Regions from separate parts of the Streptomyces sp. NPDC050085 genome, predicted to be linked through region 4. Evidence: riboswitches for the same ligand, from Rfam matches in the RefSeq annotation. Region 4 holds a riboswitch; each other region holds the start of a gene.
What was found. Region 4 has a riboswitch for thiamine pyrophosphate ahead of thiC (phosphomethylpyrimidine synthase ThiC). Riboswitches for the same ligand answer to the same signal wherever they lie in the genome.
Positions count from the first base shown of each region.

Region 1: another riboswitch for thiamine pyrophosphate. It lies ahead of ACIBUY_RS30015 (thiamine ABC transporter substrate binding subunit); the one in region 4 lies ahead of thiC (phosphomethylpyrimidine synthase ThiC).
Region 2: another riboswitch for thiamine pyrophosphate. It lies ahead of ACIBUY_RS24610 (purine-cytosine permease family protein); the one in region 4 lies ahead of thiC (phosphomethylpyrimidine synthase ThiC).
Region 3: another riboswitch for thiamine pyrophosphate. It lies ahead of thiO (glycine oxidase ThiO); the one in region 4 lies ahead of thiC (phosphomethylpyrimidine synthase ThiC).

Region 1 covers NZ_JBITJZ010000009.1:158,122-163,579, reverse strand. Annotated here, with positions in the region: gene ACIBUY_RS30030 (maleylpyruvate isomerase N-terminal domain-containing protein) at 1-96, opposite strand, end outside; gene ACIBUY_RS30025 (ABC transporter ATP-binding protein) at 107-1,150, opposite strand; gene ACIBUY_RS30020 (ABC transporter permease) at 1,150-2,874, opposite strand; gene ACIBUY_RS30015 (thiamine ABC transporter substrate binding subunit) at 2,850-3,941, opposite strand; TPP riboswitch at 4,027-4,144, opposite strand; gene rlmN (23S rRNA (adenine(2503)-C(2))-methyltransferase RlmN) at 4,168-5,274, opposite strand; gene ACIBUY_RS30005 (hypothetical protein) at 5,313-5,458, opposite strand, start outside.
Region 2 covers NZ_JBITJZ010000006.1:331,243-336,700, forward strand. Annotated here, with positions in the region: gene ACIBUY_RS24600 (MFS transporter) at 1-194, opposite strand, end outside; gene ACIBUY_RS24605 (hypothetical protein) at 417-2,135, shown strand; gene ACIBUY_RS24610 (purine-cytosine permease family protein) at 2,072-3,487, opposite strand; TPP riboswitch at 3,470-3,570, opposite strand; gene ACIBUY_RS24615 (aspartate/glutamate racemase family protein) at 3,592-4,284, shown strand; gene ACIBUY_RS24620 (hypothetical protein) at 4,315-4,692, opposite strand; gene ACIBUY_RS24625 (alanine--tRNA ligase-related protein) at 4,775-5,458, opposite strand, start outside.
Region 3 covers NZ_JBITJZ010000005.1:457,309-462,766, forward strand. Annotated here, with positions in the region: gene pknB (Stk1 family PASTA domain-containing Ser/Thr kinase) at 1-38, opposite strand, end outside; gene ACIBUY_RS21730 (thiazole synthase) at 122-916, opposite strand; gene thiS (sulfur carrier protein ThiS) at 924-1,124, opposite strand; gene thiO (glycine oxidase ThiO) at 1,121-2,296, opposite strand; TPP riboswitch at 2,294-2,407, opposite strand; gene ACIBUY_RS21745 (hypothetical protein) at 2,459-2,821, shown strand; gene ACIBUY_RS21750 (NAD(P)/FAD-dependent oxidoreductase) at 2,907-4,139, shown strand; gene ACIBUY_RS21755 (peptide-N4-asparagine amidase) at 4,286-5,458, shown strand, end outside.
Region 4 covers NZ_JBITJZ010000003.1:595,969-601,426, reverse strand. Annotated here, with positions in the region: gene ACIBUY_RS15185 (hypothetical protein) at 1-213, shown strand, start outside; gene thiC (phosphomethylpyrimidine synthase ThiC) at 318-2,102, opposite strand; TPP riboswitch at 2,095-2,251, opposite strand; gene ACIBUY_RS15175 (YibE/F family protein) at 2,323-3,684, shown strand; gene ACIBUY_RS15170 (SsgA family sporulation/cell division regulator) at 3,761-4,228, opposite strand; gene ACIBUY_RS15165 (IclR family transcriptional regulator) at 4,329-5,042, opposite strand; gene ACIBUY_RS15160 (DUF5326 family protein) at 5,305-5,458, opposite strand, start outside.

The sequences.
Region 1 (5,458 bases), on a different contig from region 4:
GTAGCGCTCGTGCGAGAGCTCGCGGGAGGGATCGTGGGAGCGATCGTCGGAGAGCTTGCGGAAGGGGTGGCTCGCGGGTGGTACGCGCTCGGTCATGCTCCCGACCCTACGCAGCGGTCGCGCCGTCCAGCATCACGATTTCCGCGGCGTCGAAGGCTACTCCGACGCGCGCCCCGGGCTCGGGTGCCTCGCGCAGCGCGCACGCCGCCTCGAGCCGGGGTGCGCCCTCGGGCTGCAACTGCAGTGCGACGTGCGTCCCGCGGAAGGTGCGGGCGGCCACCGTGCACGTCACCTGTGCGTCGGCGGCGGGCACGAGGCGTACGCCCGCGGGCCTGACGAGGATCGTGCCGACGCCCTGCGCCGTGCCCGCCGGCACCGGCACCTTGCCCCACGGGGTGTCCGCCACGTCGCCGGAGACGGTGGCTTCGGCGACGTTGTCGAAGCCGAGGAAGCGCGCCACGAACTCGTCCGCGGGCCGCTGCCACACGTCGAGCGGCGTGCCGGACTGGGCGATGCGCCCGTCGCGCATGACGACGACCCGGTCGGCGAGCGCGAAGGCCTCGCCCTGGTCGTGCGTGACGGCGAGGACGGTGGTCCCCAACTCCCCGAACAGTTCCCGCAGTTCGACGACGAGGCGCTCGCGCAGGGACCGGTCGAGCTGGCCGAGCGGCTCGTCCAGCATCAGCAGCCGGGGCCGCGGCGCGAGGGCCCGGGCGAGCGCGACACGCTGCTGCTCGCCGCCGGACAGCGCGGAGACGGCCCGGCGCTCGGCCCCGGGCAGCCCGACGAGCTCCAGCAACTCCCTTACGCGCGCGCCCTGTTCGACCTTCGGTGCGCCGTGCATCCGCAGCCCGAAGGCGACGTTGCCGCCGACGTCCCGCTGCGGGAACAGCTGGTGGTCCTGGAACATCAGACCCACGCCCCGCTTGTGCGCGGGCACCCCGCGCTGGTCACGGCCGCCGAGCAACACCCGCCCCCCGTCGAGGGGTTGGAGGCCGGCGACGGCCCGCAGCAGCGTCGACTTTCCGCTGCCGCTCGGCCCGAGGACGCACACGATCTCGTGCTCGGCGACCTCCAGGTCCACCGTGTCGAGCACGGCGCGCCCACCGAACCGTACGGTCGCGTCGTCCAGGGTCAGCAGGGCCGTCATCAGAACTCCCCGGTCGAGGCCTTGGCAGGCCGCATGCGTTCCAGCAGCAACAGCGAGACCGCGCAGACGAGCATCAGCACGGTCGAAAGGGCCATCGCCTGCCCGTAGTTGAGGTCACCGGCCCGGCCGAGGAGCCGCGCCACGGCCACCGGCAGGGTCGGGTTGTCGGGCCGCGCGATGAACACGGTGGCCCCGAACTCGCCGAGGGACACGGCGAAGGCGAACCCGGCCGCGATCAGCAGCGCCCGTCGCACCATGGGCAGATCGACCTCGCGCCACGCCCGCAGCGGGGAGGCCCCGAGCACGGCCGCGGCCTCGCGCAGGCGTCCGTCGACCGCCCGCAGGACGGGCAGCATGGTGCGTACGACGAAGGGCACGCCGACCAGTGCCTGGGCGAGCGGGACCAGGATCCAGGAGGCCCGCAGGTCGAGCGGCGGCTTGTCGAGCGTGATGAGGAACCCGAAGCCGACGGTCACGGCGGACACCCCGAGCGGCAGCATCAGGAGCGCGTCGAACCCGCGCACCAGGCGTCCGGCCCGCCGGGTGAGGGCGGCCGCGGCGAGCCCGCCGATGACGAGCGCGATGGCGGTGGCGGCGAGGGCGTACTCGAGCGAGTTCCAGATGGCGTCGACGGGCGGGACGAGGAAGGTGCCGCCGTCGGCGTTCCCGAGCGCCCGGTAGTACGCGAACCCGACACCGCCCGGCGTGTCCAGCGACCGCTGCACCAGCACCCCAAGGGGCAGCAGGATCAGCACGGCCACGGTCGCCAACACCCCGGCGAGCAGGGTCCGTTGAGCGGCCCCGCGCGGCCGCCGCGCGGTGTGCGCGGCGTCGACGAGCCGCAGCGTGCTCTCCCGCCGCCGCACGCTCCACGCATGCACGGCGAGGATGAGTCCGACGGCCGCGAACTGCACGATCGTCAGCACGGCGGCGGTCGACAGGTCGAAGATCTCGGCGGTCTGCCGGTAGATCTCCACCTCGAGGGTCGAGAAGCCGGGCCCGCCGAGGATCTGCACGACGCCGAACGAGGTGAAGGTGAACAGGAAGACCATGAGCGCGGCTGCCGCCACGGCCGGCCCGAGAGCGGGCAGCGTCACCTTCCGCCACGCCGCGAGCCGCGAGGCGCCGAGCATCCGCGCGGCCTCCTCCTGCCGCGGATCGAGCTGCCCCCACAGGCCGCCCACGGTCCGTACGACGACGGCGTAGTTGAAGAAGACGTGCGCGGCGAGGATCGCCCACACCGTGGTGTCGAGCCGCACCCCCCACAGGTCGTCGAGCAGCCCTCCCCTGCCGACCAGCGCCAGGAAGGCGGAGCCCACGACGACGGTCGGCAGCACGAACGGCACGGTCACGACGGCGCGCAGCACCTGCTTGCCGGGAAAGTCGAGCCGGGCGAAGACGTAGGCGCCCGGCAGCGCGATCAGCAGCGTCAGGGCAGTCGACGCGAGCGCCTGCCACACGGTGAACCACAGCACGTGCCGGATGTCCGACTGCCCGAGCACGTCCGCGATGCGCCCCACCTGCCAGTCCCCGCCCACGTACAGACCGCGCCGCACGATCGCGACGACCGGGTACGCGAAGAAGACGGCGAAGAACACGACGGGCACGGCCATCAGGCCGAGCCGCGCCGCGTTCCCCGTACGCACCCGGGGCACGTCCCAGGTCCTGGCGGTCTTGGCGGTCTTGGCGGTCTTGGCGGTCACTTCCTGACGATCGAGGTCCACGACTTGACCCAGTCGTCACGGTTGTCCGCGATCTTGCGGGGGCTCATGGTTTCGGGGCTGTCGACCTTCACCGCGTACTTCTTGTAATCGGCGGGCGCGACGGCACTCTTGGTCACGGGGTCCACGAACATGTTGAGCGGCATGTCCTGCTGGAACTCCTTGGAGATCAGGAAGTCGACGAACGCCCGGGCGCCCTTCTCGTTCTTCGCCCCGTCGAGCACGCCCGCGAACTCGACCTGCCGGAAGCAGGTGCCGGTCGCGACACCGACCGGCGACGTGGCCGGCTGCGGGTCCGAGTAGATCGCCTCGGCGGGCGGCGAGGACGCGTACGACACGACGAGCGGCCGCTCTCCCCCGGCCTTCTTGCCGCCGGCGCTGCCGCTGAACTCCTCGTTGTAGGCCTGGTCCCAGCCGGAGACGACCTTCACGCCGTTGTCGACGAGCTTGTTCCAGTACGCCTGCCAGCCGTCGTCCCCGTAGCTCGCGGCCGAGCCGAGCAGGAAGCCGAGGCCCGGCGACGACGTGGCGGCGTCCTCGGTGACGAGCAGGTTCTTGTACGCGGGCTTGGCGAGATCGGCGAAGGACGCCGGCGGAGTCAGCTTGTGCTCCGCGAAATACTTCTTGTCGTAGTTGACGCAGATGTCGCCGGTGTCGACGGGAGTGACACGATCCTTCCCGGCATCGAGCCGGTACCGGCTCTCGACGTCCTCCAGGCCCTTGGCCTTGTAGGAAGCGAAGATCCCGTTGTCGAGGGCCCGCGACAGCAGGGTGTTGTCGACGCCGAAGAAGACGTCGCCCTGCGGATTGCCCTTGGACAGGATCGCCTTGTTGACGGCCTGCCCGGCGTCGCCGTCCTCCAGGACCTTCACCTGGTAGCCGGACTTCTTCTCGAAGTCCTTCAGTACGTTCTTGGAGACGGCCCACGAGTCGTGGCTGACGAGGGTCACGGTCTTGGAGTCGGACCCGCCCGACCCGCTGGACTGCGACCCGCACGCGGACAGCACGACGAGCCCGAGCCCCACGGCAACAGCTGTGTACGTCGTCGTTGCCTTCGTCTTCTTGCTCACTGGTTTTCCTCCTGGGGGTGACCAGGAAGAGACGCGGCCCTGCCCGGAAGCCTTGTCTCCAAAGCTTCCGGGCAGGGCGCAACAGCTTGAGTGGTGTCCGAACTTCCTACCCAGAATGACCTGGGCAAGGTTCAGAGGGTCTGCGGCCCGCCCCTGTATGGCTGCCGCACTCTCAGCGCTGTGGCGCTCCCCTGTCGGAATATGCAGATGTACTTACGCCGTAAGGCTACCGCTCGGTCGCGGCGAGCTGACCACACGCCCCGTCGATCTCCTGGCCACGGGTGTCCCGGATGGTCACCGGCACCCCGTGCGCGGCGATGGCCTCGACGAACGCCTTCTCGTCCTCGGGCCGCGACGCGGTCCACTTCGACCCAGGAGTCGGATTCAGCGGAATCAGGTTCACATGGACCGGCTTGCCGCGGAGCAGCCGCCCGAGCCGGTCACCGCGCCACGCCTGATCGTTGATGTCGCGGATCAGCGCGTACTCGATGGACAGCCGGCGACCGGACTTGGCCGCGTACTCCCATCCGGCGTCCAGCACCTCCCGCACCTTCCACCGCGTGTTGACGGGTACGAGGGTGTCGCGCAGCTCGTCGTCCGGGGCGTGCAGCGAGATGGCGAGGCGGCACTTGAAGCCCTCGTCGGAGAACCGGTGGATGGCGGGCACGAGGCCCACGGTCGACACGGTGATGCCGCGCTGGCTGAGCCCGAGACCGTCCGGCTCGGGATCGGTGAGCGCGCGGATCGACTGGACGACCCGCTTGTAGTTGGCGAGCGGCTCGCCCATGCCCATGAAGACGATGTTGCTGAGCCGGGCAGGCCCACCCGGGATCTCGCCGTCCCGCAGGGCCCGCATCCCGTCGACGATCTGATGCACGATCTCACCGGTCGACAGATTCCGGTCGAGACCGGCCTGCCCGGTGGCGCAGAACGGACAGTTCATCCCGCATCCGGCCTGGGAGCTGATGCACATGGTGACCCGGTCCGGGTACCGCATCAGCACGGACTCGACGAGCGTCCCGTCGAACAGCCGCCACAGGGTCTTGCGGGTGGTGTCCTGGTCGGTCGACAGATGCCGCACGACGGTCATCAGCTCGGGCAGCAGCGCTTCGCGCAGCTTCTCCCGCGACCCGGCCGGGATGTCGGTCCACTCCGCCGGATCGTGCGCGTACCGCGCGAAGTAGTGCTGCGACAGCTGCTTGGCGCGGAACGGCTTCTCGCCGATCGCGGCAACAGCTTCTTTCCGCTCGGCGGGCGTCAAGTCGGCAAGGTGCCGCGGCGGCTTCTTGGCTCCGCGCGGGGCGACGAATGTGAGTTCTCCGGGCTTAGGCATGGCCGTACCAGTGTCGCACGCCCCGGATCAGCCGCAGCTCAGTCCAGGATCGCCCCGATCACGCCGACGACCCGCGACCCGTACGTCTTCCAACGGTGTCCCGTCCGGCAGTACAGCCGCGGTTTGCGCCGCCCCTCCTGGTCGATCAACGCGTCGCACCACTTGCAGGGCATGTCGCCGCTGT
Region 2 (5,458 bases), on a different contig from region 4:
TCGGCCGCGATGGTCGGGATGAGCGGTGCGCCGAGGCTGCTGACCACGGCGACGAGCATGCCGAGCGAGACGAGGACGGGCACGAGGGTCCGGGGGTGCCGCAGGGCGGTGGGCGGTGCGGCAGGAGTGGACGCGGGCTCCGGTATGGAGGGCTGCAAGGAAGGCTTCCCGTTCTTGTCATCAAGCGATGTCATTGCATGATGACATGTCGCGGGGCGGCCGCCCACCCGCCCCGTACGCCCACCGAGGCGGCGAACCCCCGGTGAACAGTGGGTGCACGCGGCGGAATTGTCCGTATCCGCGTCCTTCGGTGGTGGCGGCGCGGGTTAGCGTCTGCGCTCGTGTCAGTTCTTCACGAGCCTTCCGGTCTTCACGAGCCTTCCGGTCTTCGAGAACCCTCCGGCCGGGTCCGGTCGGTGGCGGACGGCCCGGGGTCCGGGACCGGGATCGTGGGCCGCCGCGTCGGCGGAGCCGCTGCTGCGGTGGTCGCCGCAGGCGTTCTCGCCGCTCTGTGTGTGAGCGGGCTCAACCACGACGTGCGCTACGTGCTCGGTGGCCTGCACGTCACGGGGGCCGGTGGGCTGAGCGCGGCGGAGACGTTCGTGCACCGCCCGTTGGCGTACCGGTGGCTGATGGCCGGCCTCGACGCACCGGCCTTCGGTTCGCTCGCCGTGCGGGAGGCGGTGCTGCGGATCCTGGTCGTCGTGTGCGTCGCCGGGGTCGCGCTGTGGCTGCGCCGCGGGCTCGCGACGCGGCTGCCGCGCCGGGAGGCGGGTGCCGTCGCGGGCGCTGTCGGCGTCGCGCTGATCGCCGCTCCGGCCTGGGACTTCCTCCAACCGGAGTGGCTGGCCGCGGTGTTGGCCACGGCGGCCGTCGGCGCCGCGCTCACCGCGCGCGGCCGGTTCCTTGGCGCGGCACCGGCCGGGCTGCTGCTCGCCCTGGCGGTGCTGATGAAGTACACCACCGCGCCGACCGCGCTGCTGGGCCTCGGCGTGGTCGCGGTCCTGGACCGGCGCCGCGCCCTGGCCGCTGCCGCCTGGGCCCTGGTCGCCACCCCTGCCGGGCCGGCCCTGGCGACGTACGTGGAGCCGCGGGAGTGGCGCTGGCTGCGGGAGTTCTCCGCGCTCAATCCGGAGAGTGTGATGCGTACGGGCTTCGGGTCCGGGCAGGTGCGTTCGCTGGTGCTCGTCCTGGCGAACGAGGCCCTGCTCGTGCCCGTCGTGGCCCTGTTGCCGGTCAGCGTCGTGGTGCTGATGCGCACCGCCGGGACGCCGCGTGCCGCCCGGGCCTGGCCGCTGCTCGTCGGCGCGGGCCTGGCCGGTGTGGTCGCGGCGCTCGTCGTCCAAGGGCAGTACTTCCTCTACCACTTGGCCGCAGTGGTTCCGCTCGCGGCCGCCCTGTGGGCCCTGGCCGTCGTCCGGCACGGTGTGCGCGCCGGGCGTCCGGTGCTGCCGCTGCTACTGGCCACGGCCGGGCTCGGGGTGGCCGCCCCGCTCACGGCGGCGCGGCCGCTCGCCTGGCGCACGTCCCACGGGATCCCGGTCGATGCCGCCCTGTGCGCGGTCGTGGCCGGGACGGCGCTGTGGCTCGTGGTCGTCCGTCCGCGCGGCGTCCGGAGCGCCCCTCCCCTGCTGTCCCGCGCGGCCGTCCCGGTCGCGGTGTTCGCGCTGGCGGCCGCCGTGCCCGCGTGGCCGACCGCGCCGTACTCGTTCGACGTCCGGCACGCCGGGTACACCGCGCTCTCTCGCCTGCACGCCCGCGAGAGCCTGGAGCCCCAACTGGCCGCGCTGCGGGCCGGGATCGGCGCCCGCACCCCGGTCGTGTACCTGGCCTTCGGCGACATCGGCTACCAGCTCGGCAACCCGACGCACTGCCGCTACCCGTCGCCCGTCTTCCTCCAGCGCACGTCCTACGACCGGGCCGTGACGCGCCTGACGAGCTTCCGCGAGAACCTGCGCTGTCTGGACGATCCGGCCGCGCGCTACGCGGTGATCGACCCGGCCTGGTTCCGCATCCGGTCCGTCGCGCCCGCCGTCACCCGCGCCCTGGACAGGGCCTTCGACTGCCGCCCTCAGGTCCGGCTCGACGCGGCGGGGCTCCGCGTCTGTCCGCGGCGCAGCCTGAACGGCGCGTAGAGGACGAGCCCGGTGACGAAGGCGACGTAGTAGCCGAGGTCGGCGCCGTGCAGCGCTTCGGCGACGGGTCCCACGTACAGGGCGGTGTTCATGAAGGGAACGGTGGCGGCGAAGGCCGCGAGGAACGCCGTCAGGGCGGGCAACACCGGCTGCGCATGGGCCTGTTCGGCCGCGAGGTCGACGGGGGCGCCGCCGCGTGCGCGGGTGCGGGCCAGCCAGTCCACGACGACGACCGCGACGAAGCCGGGGATCCAGTAGCCGACGAACAGCAGCACGTTCTGGAAGCGGGCCGCGGTGTCGGCGGCGTGCATCCACAGCACCAGCGGGAATCCGAGGAGCGCGGCGAGTGCGGCGGCGAGCGGGCGCGGCACGCGGGCGCCGACGACCTGGAGCGCGAGCGAGCCGCTGTAGTCGTTCATGGCGTTGCTGCACAGCGCGGCCAGCGCCACGGCGAGCAGTCCGAGCGAGCCGATCACGCCGCCGCCGAGCAGGGTGTCGACGCCCTGGGCGGTCTGGTCGGTGAAGACGGAGGCGCCCCACAGGCCGAGCGCCTCCACGGCGGTGAAGGAGACGACGATGCCGCACAGGGTGTACCAGAACATGCGGGCCGAGGACGTGGTGCGCGGCAGGTAGCGGCTGAAGTCGCTGGCGTACGGCGCCCAGGACACAGACAGGCTGAACGCGATGGTGGCGGTCAGGACGAACGCCCCGACGCGGTCGGCGCCGTGCGCGGACCCGTGCCCGGCAGGCGTGACGCCGGCGTGCGCGAGGCGCACCGCGAGCGCGCAGAACGCGACGGCGAGCACGGCGGTCATCCCCTTCTGCAGGCGGTGGATCGCCTCGTAGCCGAGCGCGCCGAACGCCCCTTGGGCGGCCATCATCACGAGGGCCCCCAGCCAGAACGGCCAGCCGCACAGCCGGGCGAGGGCGTCGCCGCCGAACAGGCCGATCAGCGCGTCCCAGGCGATGGACGACAGCCACTGAAGGGCGCCGGGAACGACGACGGCGCGCCCGAACGCGAGCCGGGCGAGCGGCAGTTGGCCGGCGCCGGTGCGCGGGCCCCACGTCCCCAGGTAGGCGGTGGGCACGGCGCCGATGACGGTGCCCGCGAGCACGGCGGCGAGTGCCGTCGCGAAGTCGAGGCCGAGGGCGATGCCGACGGTCCCGGTGAAGACGCCGCTCATGGTGAGGTTCGGGGCGAACCAGACGGTGAACAGCCGTCCGGCACCGCCGTACCGGTCGCTCTCGCAGACCGGTGCTATGCCGCGTGCCTCGGGGCGCCAGTCCCCCGGCGCGGCCGACCGGCCCGCCTCGAAGGCCGTGGAAACGTGCGGTATCGACATCGCTGACATCCCTCCGCCAGTGCTAACTGGTTCAGGTTCTACGGGTGTGATCTCAGCCCCGTCGCATGTGCGGGGCACCCCGTGTCGGGCAGTACGGGTGCGAACATTAGCCGATGAGAACCATCGGGTTGATCGGCGGGATGAGCTGGGAGTCGACGGCGGAGTACTACCGCCTCCTCAACGAGCTGACGCGGGACCGTCTCGGCGGGCTGCACTCGGCGCGCTGCGTCGTCTACTCCGTCGACTTCGCGGAGATCGAGCGGCTGCAGGTCGAGGGCGACTGGGAGCAGGCGGGCCGGATCCTCGCCGAGGCCGCGCGACGCCTGGAGGCGGCGGGCGCCGATCTGCTGCTCCTGTGCACGAACACGATGCACAAGGTCGCCGACCAGGTGCAGGCCGCCACCGCCGTGCCGCTGATCCATCTCGCCGACGCGACCGCCGACGCCGTACGCGCGGCGGGGGTGAAGCGGGTCGGGCTGCTGGGCACGGCGTTCACGATGGAGCAGGACTTCTACCGCGGCCGGCTCGCGCGGGGCGGCCTGGACGTCCGCGTCCCGGACGACGCGGGGCGGGCACTCGTCCACCGCGTGATCTACGAGGAGTTGTGCCTCGGTGTCGTACGGGACGCGTCGCGCGCCGCGTACCAGGAGGTCATCGCCGATCTGGTCGCGTCCGGCGCCGAGGGGATCGTCCTCGGCTGCACCGAGATCGAGCTGCTGATCGGCGCCGGGGACAGCCCGGTCCCGGTCTTCCCCACCGCGCGGCTGCATGCGGAGGCGGCGGTTCGGGCAGCGCTGGACGACTGACGGGCTCCCAGTTCGAAGACCGGCCCCCGGTCAGGCCGGGGCCTGGGACGCGCGGGCCAGGCAGGCGCCGATCGCGTGTGCGGCCACGTCGTGGAGGCCGCCGGTGACGTCGCCCGCCCCGGCAGTGGTCAGGGCGGGCCGGGCGGCGGCTCCCGCGACGACCGCGAGGACCCCGTCGGCCGGCAGCGCCCGCGAGGCGGTCTCCACGAACTGCCGGGCGGCGCCGGGCCCGCAGCGTCCTACGGCGCCGAAGTCCACGACGTAGGCCCGCTGTCCGGTTGCGCCCATGCGCTTCAGCAGGTCGCCGAGCTCGGTCGCGGCGCTGCTGCCGAACTCGCCGACGACGTCCACGACCAGGACGCCGCCGTCCTCCCAGCGCGCCGGGAAACGCGTCCGTGCTGGCTCCATGGTCAACCCCTCGGCCGTGAGCCGCCCACGCGTCGCAGCTCGTACGCGCTGCGCCTACCCCGTCACGGGCGGCCCACTCCGGTCAGTTGTCGCCCCGCAGACTCACGACGAGGTCCCGTGGCAGTCCGTGCGTGTCGTGGAGGTAGTGGAAGTCCTCCTCGTCGAGGGGGCCGCGGAACCGGGGGCGGTCGAGGATCCGCCGGCCGCGCTGCAGCAGCTCGCCGAAGCGGCGCTCCTCGTCGAGCAGGACGCGGCGCACCTCGTCCGGGTCGGCCGACTGCCGGAAGTGGTCCAGGGTGTGCCGCACCAACTCCTGGGGCAGGTCGGTGAGTTGGCGGGTCGGGTCGTCGCGCCACAGCGTGGTGAGGACGCGCCGCATCAGGCGGCGCAGCACGTAGGCGCGGCCGGTGTTGCCGGGGCGCACGCCGTCCCCGGTCACCACGACGGCCGACCGCAGGTGGTCGCTGACCAGGCGCAGCGACGGCTCGTCGAGGTGCCACAGTCCGGGCAGGCGCTCTCGCCAGGGGGTGAACACGTCGCATTCGAAGACCGAGTCGACGCCCTGGAGCAGGGCGAGGAGTCGCTCGAGGCCGAGCCCGGTGTCGATGTTGCGCTGCGGCAGGGGCACCAACGTGCCGTCGCCCAGGCGTCGGTGACGCATCATCACGTGGTTCCAGACCTCGACCCAGCGGTCGTCGCGGGTGGGTGTCGACTGCGGCGGGGTGTCGCCGGTCCACACGAAGATCTCCGAGTCGGGTCCGCAGGG
Region 3 (5,458 bases), on a different contig from region 4:
ACGTGCCCGAGCAACGGGTCCTGAAGGGTCGTGTCCACGCAGGCGAGTGTACGAGGAGCGACTGACAGGCCCGGTCCCTGCTGCGGGACCGGACCCGTACTGCAGCAGAGCTGTGACCGTGTCAGAAGGCCGGTCGCTCCGGGTCGAGGTGGGCCCGTCCGTCCGTCGGCGAGGAGGCCTCGGCGAAGTGGCGCTTGGGGATGCGGCCCGCGCGGAACGCGAGCCGGCCGGCCTCCACCGCGTGCCGCATGCCCTCGGCCATGAGCACCGGCTCCTGCGCCCGGGTCACCGCCGAGGCGAGCATCACACCCGCACACCCCAGCTCCATCGCGAGCGCCACGTCGGAGGCGGTGCCCGCGCCCGCGTCCAGGATCACCGGCACGCGCGCGTGCTCGACGATCAGCTGGAAGTTGTGCGGGTTGCGGATGCCGAGCCCCGAGCCGATGGGGGAGCCGAGCGGCATGATCGCCGCGCAGCCCACGTCCTCCAGCTTGCGGGCCAGGACCGGGTCGTCGTTCGTATAAGGAAGCACCGTGAAACCGTCGTCGACCAGGGTCTCGGCGGCGTCCAGGAGTTCGATCGGGTCGGGCAGCAGTGTGCGCTCGTCCGCGATGACCTCGAGCTTGACCAGGTCGGTGCCGAGCGCCTCGCGCGCGAGACGGGCGGTGAGCACCGCTTCGCCCGCGGTGAAGCAGCCCGCCGTGTTCGGCAGTACCTGGATGCCCAGTTTTTCCAGCACGGACAGGACCGAGCCGTGTACCGACGCGTTCACGCGGCGCATCGCCACTGTGGTGAGTTCGGTGCCGGAGGCGGTCAGGGAGCGTTCCAGGATGTCGAGGCTCGGGGCGCCTCCCGTGCCCATGATCAGGCGCGAGGAGTACGTGGTGCCGCCGAGGACGAAAGCGTCGTCAGCCATGGATGAGTCAGCCTCCTTGTACTGCGGTGAGGACCTCGACGCGGTCTCCTTCGGAGAGCGCGGTGAGCGGCCACTGGGTGCGCGGGACGACGGTCTCGTTGAGGGCGGCGGCGACGCCGGAGTGCGCGGTCGTGAGCGTGGTGACGAGGGACTCGAGTGTGGTCTCGGACGTCACCGTGCGCGGCTCACCGTTGAGGGACACGTTCATGCGAGCTGCTCCAAGGAGGCGGCAGAGAATCGTTTCGGGGTGAACGGGCGTGCCTCTTCCGGCAGTTCACCCGTGGTCAGCGCGTGGGCCAGCACGTCGCCGGTGACCGGTGTGAGCAGCACGCCGTTGCGGTAGTGGCCGGTGGCCAGGAGGAGGCCGGGCAGGGTCGTCGGGCCGAGCATCGGGGCGTTGTCGGGGGAGCCGGGGCGCAGGCCCGCGCGGGTCTCGGTCAGCGGCAGTTCCGTGATGCCGGGCACGAGTTCGTGCGCGTCCCGCAGGAGTTCGTAGACGCCGCCCGCCGTGACCGTGGTGTCCCAGCCGAGCTCCTCGCTGGTGGCGCCCACGACGAGCTCGCCGTTGACGCGCGGCACCAGGTAGAGGTGGCTGCCGCGGACCACCGCGCGGACGGTGCGGCTGAGGAACGGCGCGTACCGCTCCGGCACGCTCAGGCGCAGGACCTGGCCCTTGACCGGGCGCACGGGAGGCAGGACCTCGTCCGGGACCCCGGCCAGCCGGCCGCTGAGGCTGCCCGCCGCGAGCACCACCTGGCCGGCCGCGAGTTCGGTGCCCCCCGCGAGGACGACACCGCACGCCCGGTCCCGTACGACACGGAGCCGCTCGGCCCGCGTCCGGCGGAAGACCACGCCCGCGCGCTCGCAGGCCGTCACGAGGGCGCTCGCGAGCCTTCTCGGGTCGATCTGGTGGTCACCGTCGACCCGCAGGCCCCCGCGCACGCCCGGTGCGAGCATCGGCTCCAGGCGGCGGCACTCACGGCCCGACAGCCACTCGGACTCGAGGCCCGACTTCCTTTGCAGCGCGTGCAGTTCACGCAGGTGCGCCCGGTCGTCCGCGTCGAGCGCGACCGCCAGCGTGCCGCACGCGCGGTAGCCGAGGTCCTGGCCTGTGGCCTCCGTCAGCTCGGCCGCGAACTGCGGATAGCGGCGCGCGGACTCGACGTTCAGGCCGAGCAATGTCTGCTCGCCGTAGTGCAGTTCGGTGACGGCGGCCAGCATGCCGGCCGCCACCTGGGCGGCCCCGCCGCCCGGCTCGGGATCCACGACCGCCACGGACAGACCGCGCTGCGCGGCACGCCATGCGGTGACGAGACCGATGATGCCGCCCCCGACGACCAGTACGTCGGTACGGGGCTCACCTTTTTGTGCGTAGGACATGGGTGTCAAGGCCCTCCCTTCGCCGGCATGACCCGGATCAGGTTCGTACGGTCGGAGGCCGCTCCAGCCTCCCTCTCAGCCCGCTGCGTACGGGCTCCCGCGAGTGCTTTACGTTGGCCACCCTAGCTCTTCGCCCCGACCCTCAGTAGGGAGCCTCCGCCCGTGGCCCGATCGCTCGACGGTCTCGTTCTCGCCCCTGTCGCCGACCAGGCTCCCGGTCAGGTGGGCACGCGTACCCGATTCGCCTACCACGAGGAGAACGGCAGGATCTGGGCCACCTATGAAGGCGGCGATGTCGTACAGGGGCACCTAGTAGGCACGCGCTTCGGCGACCGGCTCGACTTCCGCTACGTGCAGCTGAAGACCGACGGGACCACGTCGTCCGGGCACTGCGTCTCGGTCGTGTCCGAGTCGAGTGACGGCCGGGTGCGGCTCGACGAGACGTGGGAGTGGGAGTCGCAGACGGGCAGCGGAACCAGCGTGGTCGAGGAGATCACCTGCCCGCTTGACCGTCATGATCGATAAACCGGCGCTCCCTGTGCAGGACGTCACGGCGCCGGAGTGGTCCGCACCGCTGACTGACGCAAGATCAGGTGCCTATGGTGATCCCGTGAGCGAGCAGCGGAGCGGGAACGGGACACCAGTGGGGCAGCGGCGCGTCGTCATCGTCGGCGCGGGAATGGCCGGCGTGCAGACGGCCGTGGCCCTGCGCGAACAGGGCTTCACCGGCACCGTCACGCTGATCGGCGCGGAACCCCATCAGCCCTACGACCGGCCCCCGCTGTCCAAGGCCGTGCTGCTCGGCAAGGCCGAGGGATCCGCCTTCGACATCGACTTCGAGGCACTCGGCGTCACGCTGGAGCTGGGCCGCGAGGTGACCGGCCTGCGCCCCGGCGACCACGAGCTGGACACCGCGGCGGGGGCGGTCCCGTACGACGTCCTGGTCGTGGCCACCGGAGCCGAACCCATCCAGTTGCCGGGCGCCCAGGGCGTGCCCGGAGTGCATCTGCTGCGCACTCTCGACGACGCCGAGCGGCTGCGGCCCGTCCTCGCCGAACAGCACGACGTGGTGATCGTGGGGGCCGGCTGGATCGGCGCCGAGTTCACCACCGCCGCCCGCGACGCCGGCTGCCGGGTCACCGTCGTGGAGGCGGCCGAGCGGCCGCTGGCCGGGGCGCTGCCCGCCGAGATCGCCGCTCCCATGGCCGCCTGGTACGCGGACGCCGGGGCCCAACTGCGCACCCACGCGCGCGTGGAGCGGGTCGAGCCGGGCGTCGTGGTCCTGGACGACGGCACGCGGCTGCCCGCAGGAGCCGTCGTCGTGGGCATCGGCGCCCGCCCCGCCACCGGCTGGCTGGCCGGTTCGGGCATCGAACTGGGCGCCCACCGCGAAGTGCTGGCGGACGAGTGGCTGCGGACGTCCCTGCCCGACGTGTACGCCGTGGGCGACTGCTCGTCGTTCCCCTCGGCCCGCTACGGACAGCGCCTGATGGTCCACCACTGGGACAACGCGCTGCAGGGGCCGCGCGCGGTCGCCGCGAACATCGTGGGTGAGACACCGGTGGTGTACGACCCGGTGCCCTACTTCTGGTCCGAGCAGTTCGGCCGTTTCGTGCAGTACGTCGGCCACCACGACGCCGCCGACGCGACGGTGTGGCGCGGTGATCCGTCCGGTGCGTCCTGGTCGGTGTGCTGGCTGAAGGACGGCGCCCTGGTGGCGGTCCTCGCGGTCGGCAAGCCCCGCGACCTCGCGCAGGGGCGCCGCCTCATCGAGGCCGGAACCGTACTGGACGAGGGCCAACTGGCCGACCCCGCCCGGCCCTTGAAGTCCGCCGTCGCGTAACCGAAGTCCGGACTGCGCAGTCCGGATCGCACGGTCCGGATCGCGCGGTCCGGATTGCGGACCTCCTCTTGTGGGGCGGGGCGTAGTGGATGCACTGTGCACCCTTCAGTGCGTCCAACACCCCACCGCTCAACCGGAGGACATCCGTGCACTCCCGCAGACTCGGCACCGCCCTGTGCGGTGCCGCAGCGCTCGTCGGCGGCCTGTTCGCCGCCGCCCCCGCCCAGGCGGCGGACGCGCCGCAGCCCGGCTCGAACCCGGCCGTCTCGTACCAGGACCCCGTCGACGTGCTCCCGCCCGTCTCGCGCCCGGACACCAAGTCCTGCACCACCACGATCCAGCAGGACTTCGGCAACACCCTCGGGCAGCCCCCGTACGAGACCACGCTCGCCGCGCCCGCCGACTGCCGTGGCCCCTGGAACAAGGTCGTCCTGGACTGGTCGGGCAGCGTCAAGGGCCGCCAGTACGACCGTCTCGCGGGCGTCTTCCTGGGCGGCGCGGAGATCTTCCGCACCTCCACGCCCGAGCCCGACGACGACGGCATCACGTGGTCGGTCGCCAAGGACATCACGGAGTTCGCACCGCTCCTGAAGGACCCGCACAAGCTCCAGATCGAGCTGGGCAACGTTGTCAACGAGACGTACACCGGCACCTACAAGATGAAGCTTCAGGTCACCTACTACATGGCCGACAAGAAGCACCCCGCCGCCTCGACCGCCGACCAAGTAGTGCCACTTGGCAGCGACAGCACCGGCAGCGCCCCCTGGCTGAACGTCGACAAGGGCGGCACCGCCACCCGCGAAGTGACCCTGCCGCGCAACATCACGAACGCCCGCCTCCAGGTGTACGCGCGCGGCGGCGGCTGCGACGAGCAGTGGTTCGACGCCGTGCCCAGCGACCTCGCGGCCACCGCCCCCGACTACCTGTGCGGCGGCGGCCCCTACCGGGAGGTCCAGATCGCGGTCGACGGCGTCCCCGCGGGCCTCGCACAGCCTTACCCGGTCGTCTACTCCGGCGGCATCGTGCCCACGCTGTGGCGCCCCGTCCCGGCGATCGACCAGTTCAGGACCGAGGCGTACGACATCGACCTCACGCCCTTCGCCGGCCGGCTCTCGGACGGCAGGCCGCACCAGGTGAGCATCACCCCGTACGGGGCCAACGACGGCTGGATCGTGGACGGTTCGCTCTTCCTGGACACCGACGCGCACGCCGCCCGCACCACCGGCGAGGTCACCGCGAACACGCTCGGTCTCGCCCCGGACGTGACCACGAAGCAGACCGCGCGCACCGACGGCGGCACCGACGTCTCCGTGACGACG
Region 4 (5,458 bases):
AACGCCCTGGCGGATCCCCCGGCGGGCGGCCCTGCGCCGCTCGCCGGCGGCCGGGGCGGCGGCTCGACCAGCCGCATGCCGCAGCTCGGCTACAACAGGCCGGGGTTCAGCAGCCCCGACGGCGGCGGCACCGCCACGGGACAGCGGGCCGGCTTCTCCAGCCCGGACTTCTCCAGCCCGGACTTCGGCGGCCCCGAACACCAGCCGGACTGACCCTCCGACGGGTGCACGGGGCCGTGACCACGGCTAACGGCTCGGGGCGATGTGCACGAAACCCCGAGCCCTCAGTCATGCCCGTACGTCGATCAGCGGGAGATCTAGTTGGCGATCGGCAGATAGACACGGTTGCCCGCGTCGGCGAACTCCTTCGACTTCTGCTCCATCCCCGCCTCGACCTCCGCCTTCGTCGAGCCGTGCTCGCGCCGGATGTCCTGCGAGATCTTCATGCTGCAGAACTTCGGGCCGCACATCGAGCAGAAGTGCGCGGTCTTCGCGGGCTCGGCCGGCAGCGTCTCGTCGTGGAACTCCCGGGCGGTGTCCGGGTCGAGGGCCAGGTTGAACTGGTCCTCCCAGCGGAACTCGAAGCGGGCGTCGCTCAGCGCGTCGTCCCACTCCTGCGCGCCCGGGTGCCCCTTGGCGAGGTCCGCCGCGTGCGCCGCGATCTTGTACGTGATGACGCCGGTCTTCACGTCGTCCCGGTTCGGCAGGCCCAGGTGCTCCTTGGGCGTGACGTAGCAGAGCATCGCCGTGCCCCACCAGGCGATCATCGCGGCGCCGATCCCGGACGTGATGTGGTCGTACGCCGGGGCGACATCGGTGGTCAGCGGGCCGAGCGTGTAGAACGGCGCCTCCTCGCAGATCTCCTGCTGGAGGTCGATGTTCTCCTTGATCTTGTGCATCGGGACGTGTCCCGGGCCCTCGATCATCGTCTGTACGTTGTGCCGCTTGGCGATGGAGTTGAGCTCGCCGAGCGTGCGCAACTCCGCGAACTGGGCCTCGTCGTTGGCGTCCGCGATGGAGCCGGGGCGCAGGCCGTCGCCGAGCGAGTACGTGACGTCGTACGCCGCGAGGATCTCGCAGAGCTCCTCGAAGTTCTCGTAGAGGAAGCTCTCCTTGTGGTGCGCGAGGCACCAGGCGGCCATGATCGAGCCGCCGCGCGAGACGATGCCGGTCTTGCGGTTGGCGGTCAGCGGCACGTACGGGAGGCGGACGCCGGCGTGGACCGTCATGTAGTCGACGCCCTGCTCGGCCTGCTCGATGACCGTGTCCTTGTAGATCTCCCAGGTCAGTTCCTCGGCCTTGCCGTCGACCTTTTCGAGGGCCTGGTAGAGCGGCACGGTACCGATGGGGACGGGGGAGTTGCGCAGTACCCACTCGCGCGTGGTGTGGATGTTGCGGCCGGTGGAGAGGTCCATGACGGTGTCGGCGCCCCAGCGGGTCGCCCACGTCATCTTCTCCACCTCCTCCTCGATGGACGAAGTGACCGCGGAATTGCCGATGTTGGCGTTGACCTTCACCAGGAACCGCTTGCCGATGATCATCGGCTCGATCTCCGGGTGGTTCACGTTGGCGGGCAGGACGGCCCGGCCCGCCGCGATCTCTTCGCGTACGACCTCGGGCGCGACGTTCTCCCGGATCGCCACGTACTCCATCTCCGGGGTGATCTCGCCCCTTCGTGCGTACGCGAGTTGGGTCACGGCCTGGCCGTCACGGCCCCGGCGGGGCTGTCGCGGGCGGCCCGGGAAGACCGCGTCGAGGTTGCGCAGACCGCCGCGCGGCGACGTGTGCTTGATGCCGTCGTCCTCGGGGCGGACGGGGCGTCCCGCGTACTCCTCGGTGTCACCGCGGGCGATGATCCAGTTCTCACGGAGGGGCGCGAGGCCCCTGCGGACATCGGTGTCGACGTTCGGATCGGTGTACGGGCCGGAGGTGTCGTACAGGGTCACCGACTGCCCGTTGGTGAGATGCACCTGACGGACCGGCACCTGGAGGTCGGGGCGCGAGCCCTCGACGTATCCCTTGTGCCAGCCGATGGACTTCCCGGCCTCGTCAGAGCTGTCGCCCTGGTTGGAGGCAGGCGTGCGTGCGTCCGTTGTGGTCATGAGACCTACTCCCTACGCCGGCATTACCCGGTAACAGGTTCGGCGGTCGACGCAGCCGTCCTCGTCCTGCGTGTTTCACGTGAAACACGCCTCGGTACGAAGGTCAGCGCCCTCTCAGCCCGGTGCTCCGAGCTCCCGCGTGTGCAAAGGTGCCTCCACGCTAGCGTCATGTCGGACGCGTTGAACAGAGGGCCCCTACCGTTCTTGCGATGATCGGGCGGTGACCACCACGCAGCAGCCCCCGCCCCCGCCGTCCGAACCGCCGCACGGGCCGGGCCCGTCGGGCATAGGGCACGGCGGCCACTCCCACAGCCACGGCCCTGCCGCGCCGGTCTCCAAGCACCTGCGCAAGGTCATCGCAGCGGTCCTGATTCCCTTCTCCGTGGCGGTCGTCGTGGGCCTCGCGGTGCTGTGGCCCGGCGGCGCCCCCGCGCACCAGCGCACCGGGGTCGGCTTCGACCGGCAGACGCAGCAGGCAACGGTGACCAAGGTCGAGAAGGTCTCCTGCTCGTCCGTGAACGCCTCGGGGGACACCCCGACCGGCGACACCTCCACGGCCGAGGGCTCGTCCGCCCAGCAACAGGCCGCCGGTACCTGCGAGAACGCGACGATCAGGGTGGACACCGGCAAGGACAAGGGCCGTACGTTCAAGGAGGTCGTCCAGCCGGACTCGCCCCGGCAGCTGCACGAGGGCCAGAAGGTGATCGTCGCCTACGCGCCCGACGCCCCGGCGAACCTGCAGTACTCGGTCACCGACGTGAACCGCAAGATCCCCATGGCCCTGCTGGCCGGAATCTTCGCCCTGGCCGTGGTCGTGGTGGGCCGGCTGCGGGGCGTGATGGCGCTGGTCGCCCTCGCGGTGAGCTTCATGGTGCTGACCTTCTTCATCCTGCCCGCGATCCTCCAGGGCTCAAATCCCTTGGTGGTCGCGGTCGTCGGGGCGAGCGCCATCATGCTGATCGCGCTCTACATGTGCCACGGGCTGACCGCCCGTACGTCCGTCGCCGTGCTCGGCACCCTCGTATCGCTGCTGCTCATCGGCCTGTTGGGCTCGTTGTTCATCGGCTGGGCCGCACTGACCGGCAACACGGACGACAACACGGGCCTGATCCACGGCCTGTACCCGGACATCGACATGAGCGGCCTGCTGCTCGCGGGCGTCATCATCGGCTCGCTCGGCGTGCTCGACGACGTGACGGTCACCCAGACGTCGGCGGTCTGGGAACTGCACGAGGCCAACCCCACGATGGGCTGGCGCGGCCTGTACCGGGCAGGCATCCGGATCGGCCGCGACCACATCGCGTCCGTCGTGAACACCCTGGTCCTTGCGTACGCGGGCGCGGCGCTGCCGCTGCTGCTGCTCTTCTCGATCGCGCAGTCCAGCGTGGTCGACGTCGCCAACAGCGAGCTGGTGGCGGAGGAGATCGTGCGCACGCTGGTCGGCTCGATCGGCCTGGTGGCCTCGGTGCCGGTGACCACCGCTCTTGCCGCGCTGGTGGTCTCCGCCGACCGGCCGGGGGCGCAGGAGCCCGCCCAGGCCGCTTCCGTACGTGCCGGCAGGGGCCGACGACGCAAGCGCTGAACGGCGCGGAGCTGCTCGGGTGCACCGCGCTGCCGAAGCGTTACGTCGGTCGGGCGCCGGACCCGGCCGGCCCCGGTCAGCCCGCGCTCTGCTCCTCGGCGAGGATCTTGTCGAGGGCCTCGTCGAGTTCGGCCTCGAAGTCGGCCAGGGCCTGCTCCTGGCCGAGCGGGACGAGCTTGTCCGTACGGTCGAGGAACGCGATCAGAGGCGCCACCCCGGCCCGGAACAGCGCCTGATCGCTGCCCACTTGGAGCCGGATGTGCACCTCACCCGGCAGCTCGCCGGTCCCGCCGCCCCCGGCACGCTCCACCGGAGAGATCCGCACATCGCCGTCGCCCGCTGCTCCGTTGACCCCGTCGACGAGGAGTTCCCGGCCGAACGCCCAGGTCACGGGCGCGTCTCCGGGAAGATGGAAGGTCAGGCGCACGGCGTACGGATCCCCGGCCTCGTACCGGAGCTCCACCGGAATGCGGAACGAGAGCTCCTCGGAGACGAGAAAGCTCATCATGACCTCTGCCTGAACTGCTTGTACCGACTCGCGCATCGCCTACCCCGTCAACTTGCCGTCGATTGGCCAGGAATGACCTTCCTGACACTGCTGGCATCTTGCTCAACGTATACGAAGGATCACAAGGAGTGAGTTTTCAGATGCTGATAGAGAAGGCGAGTGTCCCTACGAGCTTTCCGATCTCGTGCTGCAACTGGCGTGCGGCGGGCAGCAGCTTCTCGGCCTGCTGTGAAGGGAGCGAAATGGCCAAAGTCGCCGCGGTCGACCCGACCGTGATCGGGAACGCGGCGCAGGCGGTGCCGAGCGCGTACTCCTGACGCTCGATGACGGGCTCCATCCGCCCCACCGTCATCAGCTTGCGCAGCAGCGAGCGGTCGTCACGGACCGAGTACGGGGTGATCGACCGGGCGGGATAGCGGTCGAGGTGGTCCTTGCGGGCCTCCTCGTCGAGCTGGGACAGCAGGCACTGGCCGATCGCGTGGGCGTGCCCGGTCTCGCGGAAGTCCGCCCATTCCTCGACGGCCGGATTGGCCGGAGTGTCGGCGACGGCGATGATCTCGATCTCGCCCTCGCGGTAGATCGCGAAGTAGACGGGAACACCGATGGTGTCCCGCCAGTGCCGCAGCGCCTCAGTGATCATGCCGCGACGATTCTGCTGCGCTCCGCTGCTGCTCAGCCGCTCGGTCGCGTCGCCGAACATGAAGACGCCCTTCTCCTTGCGGAGATAACCCTCGTGGGCGAGCGTGCGCAGCAGGTGGTACGCGGTGGGGAGGGCGAGGCCGGCCTCCCGGGCGAGCTGCTTGGCCGGGGCCCCCTCCTCGTGCGAGGCGACCGCCTCGAGCAGCCGCATCGCTCTCTGGACAGAGCCGATGAGCGTCTGCGGGGCTGCGGGGTCCGCCGTGGCCAAGGTTCCCTCCCGGTACGCGTGGGTCCCCCCGCGTATCCGGGACTCACGGGGGTGGAGCCATCGGATTCCGGACTTTAACCCTTGGCCACCGCTTGGTGCGGGCCCGGAACGGAAACTTCCCCCGGTCGTGCGAACGGTCGCATCCCACAACCAAACCGTCGCACCGCACCCCCGGCGAAGCCCCCGCCCGCGTCCGCGCCGCGGCTCACCAGTCGCTGCGCGAGGACGAGCCCGCCATGAACTTCCGTACGACGTAGATCAGTCCGCCGACCAGCGCGGCGAACACCAGCACCTTGAAGAGCAGGCCGATCACGAATCCGACGACGCTGGCGATCAGCCCGCCGAACACGACCAGGGCG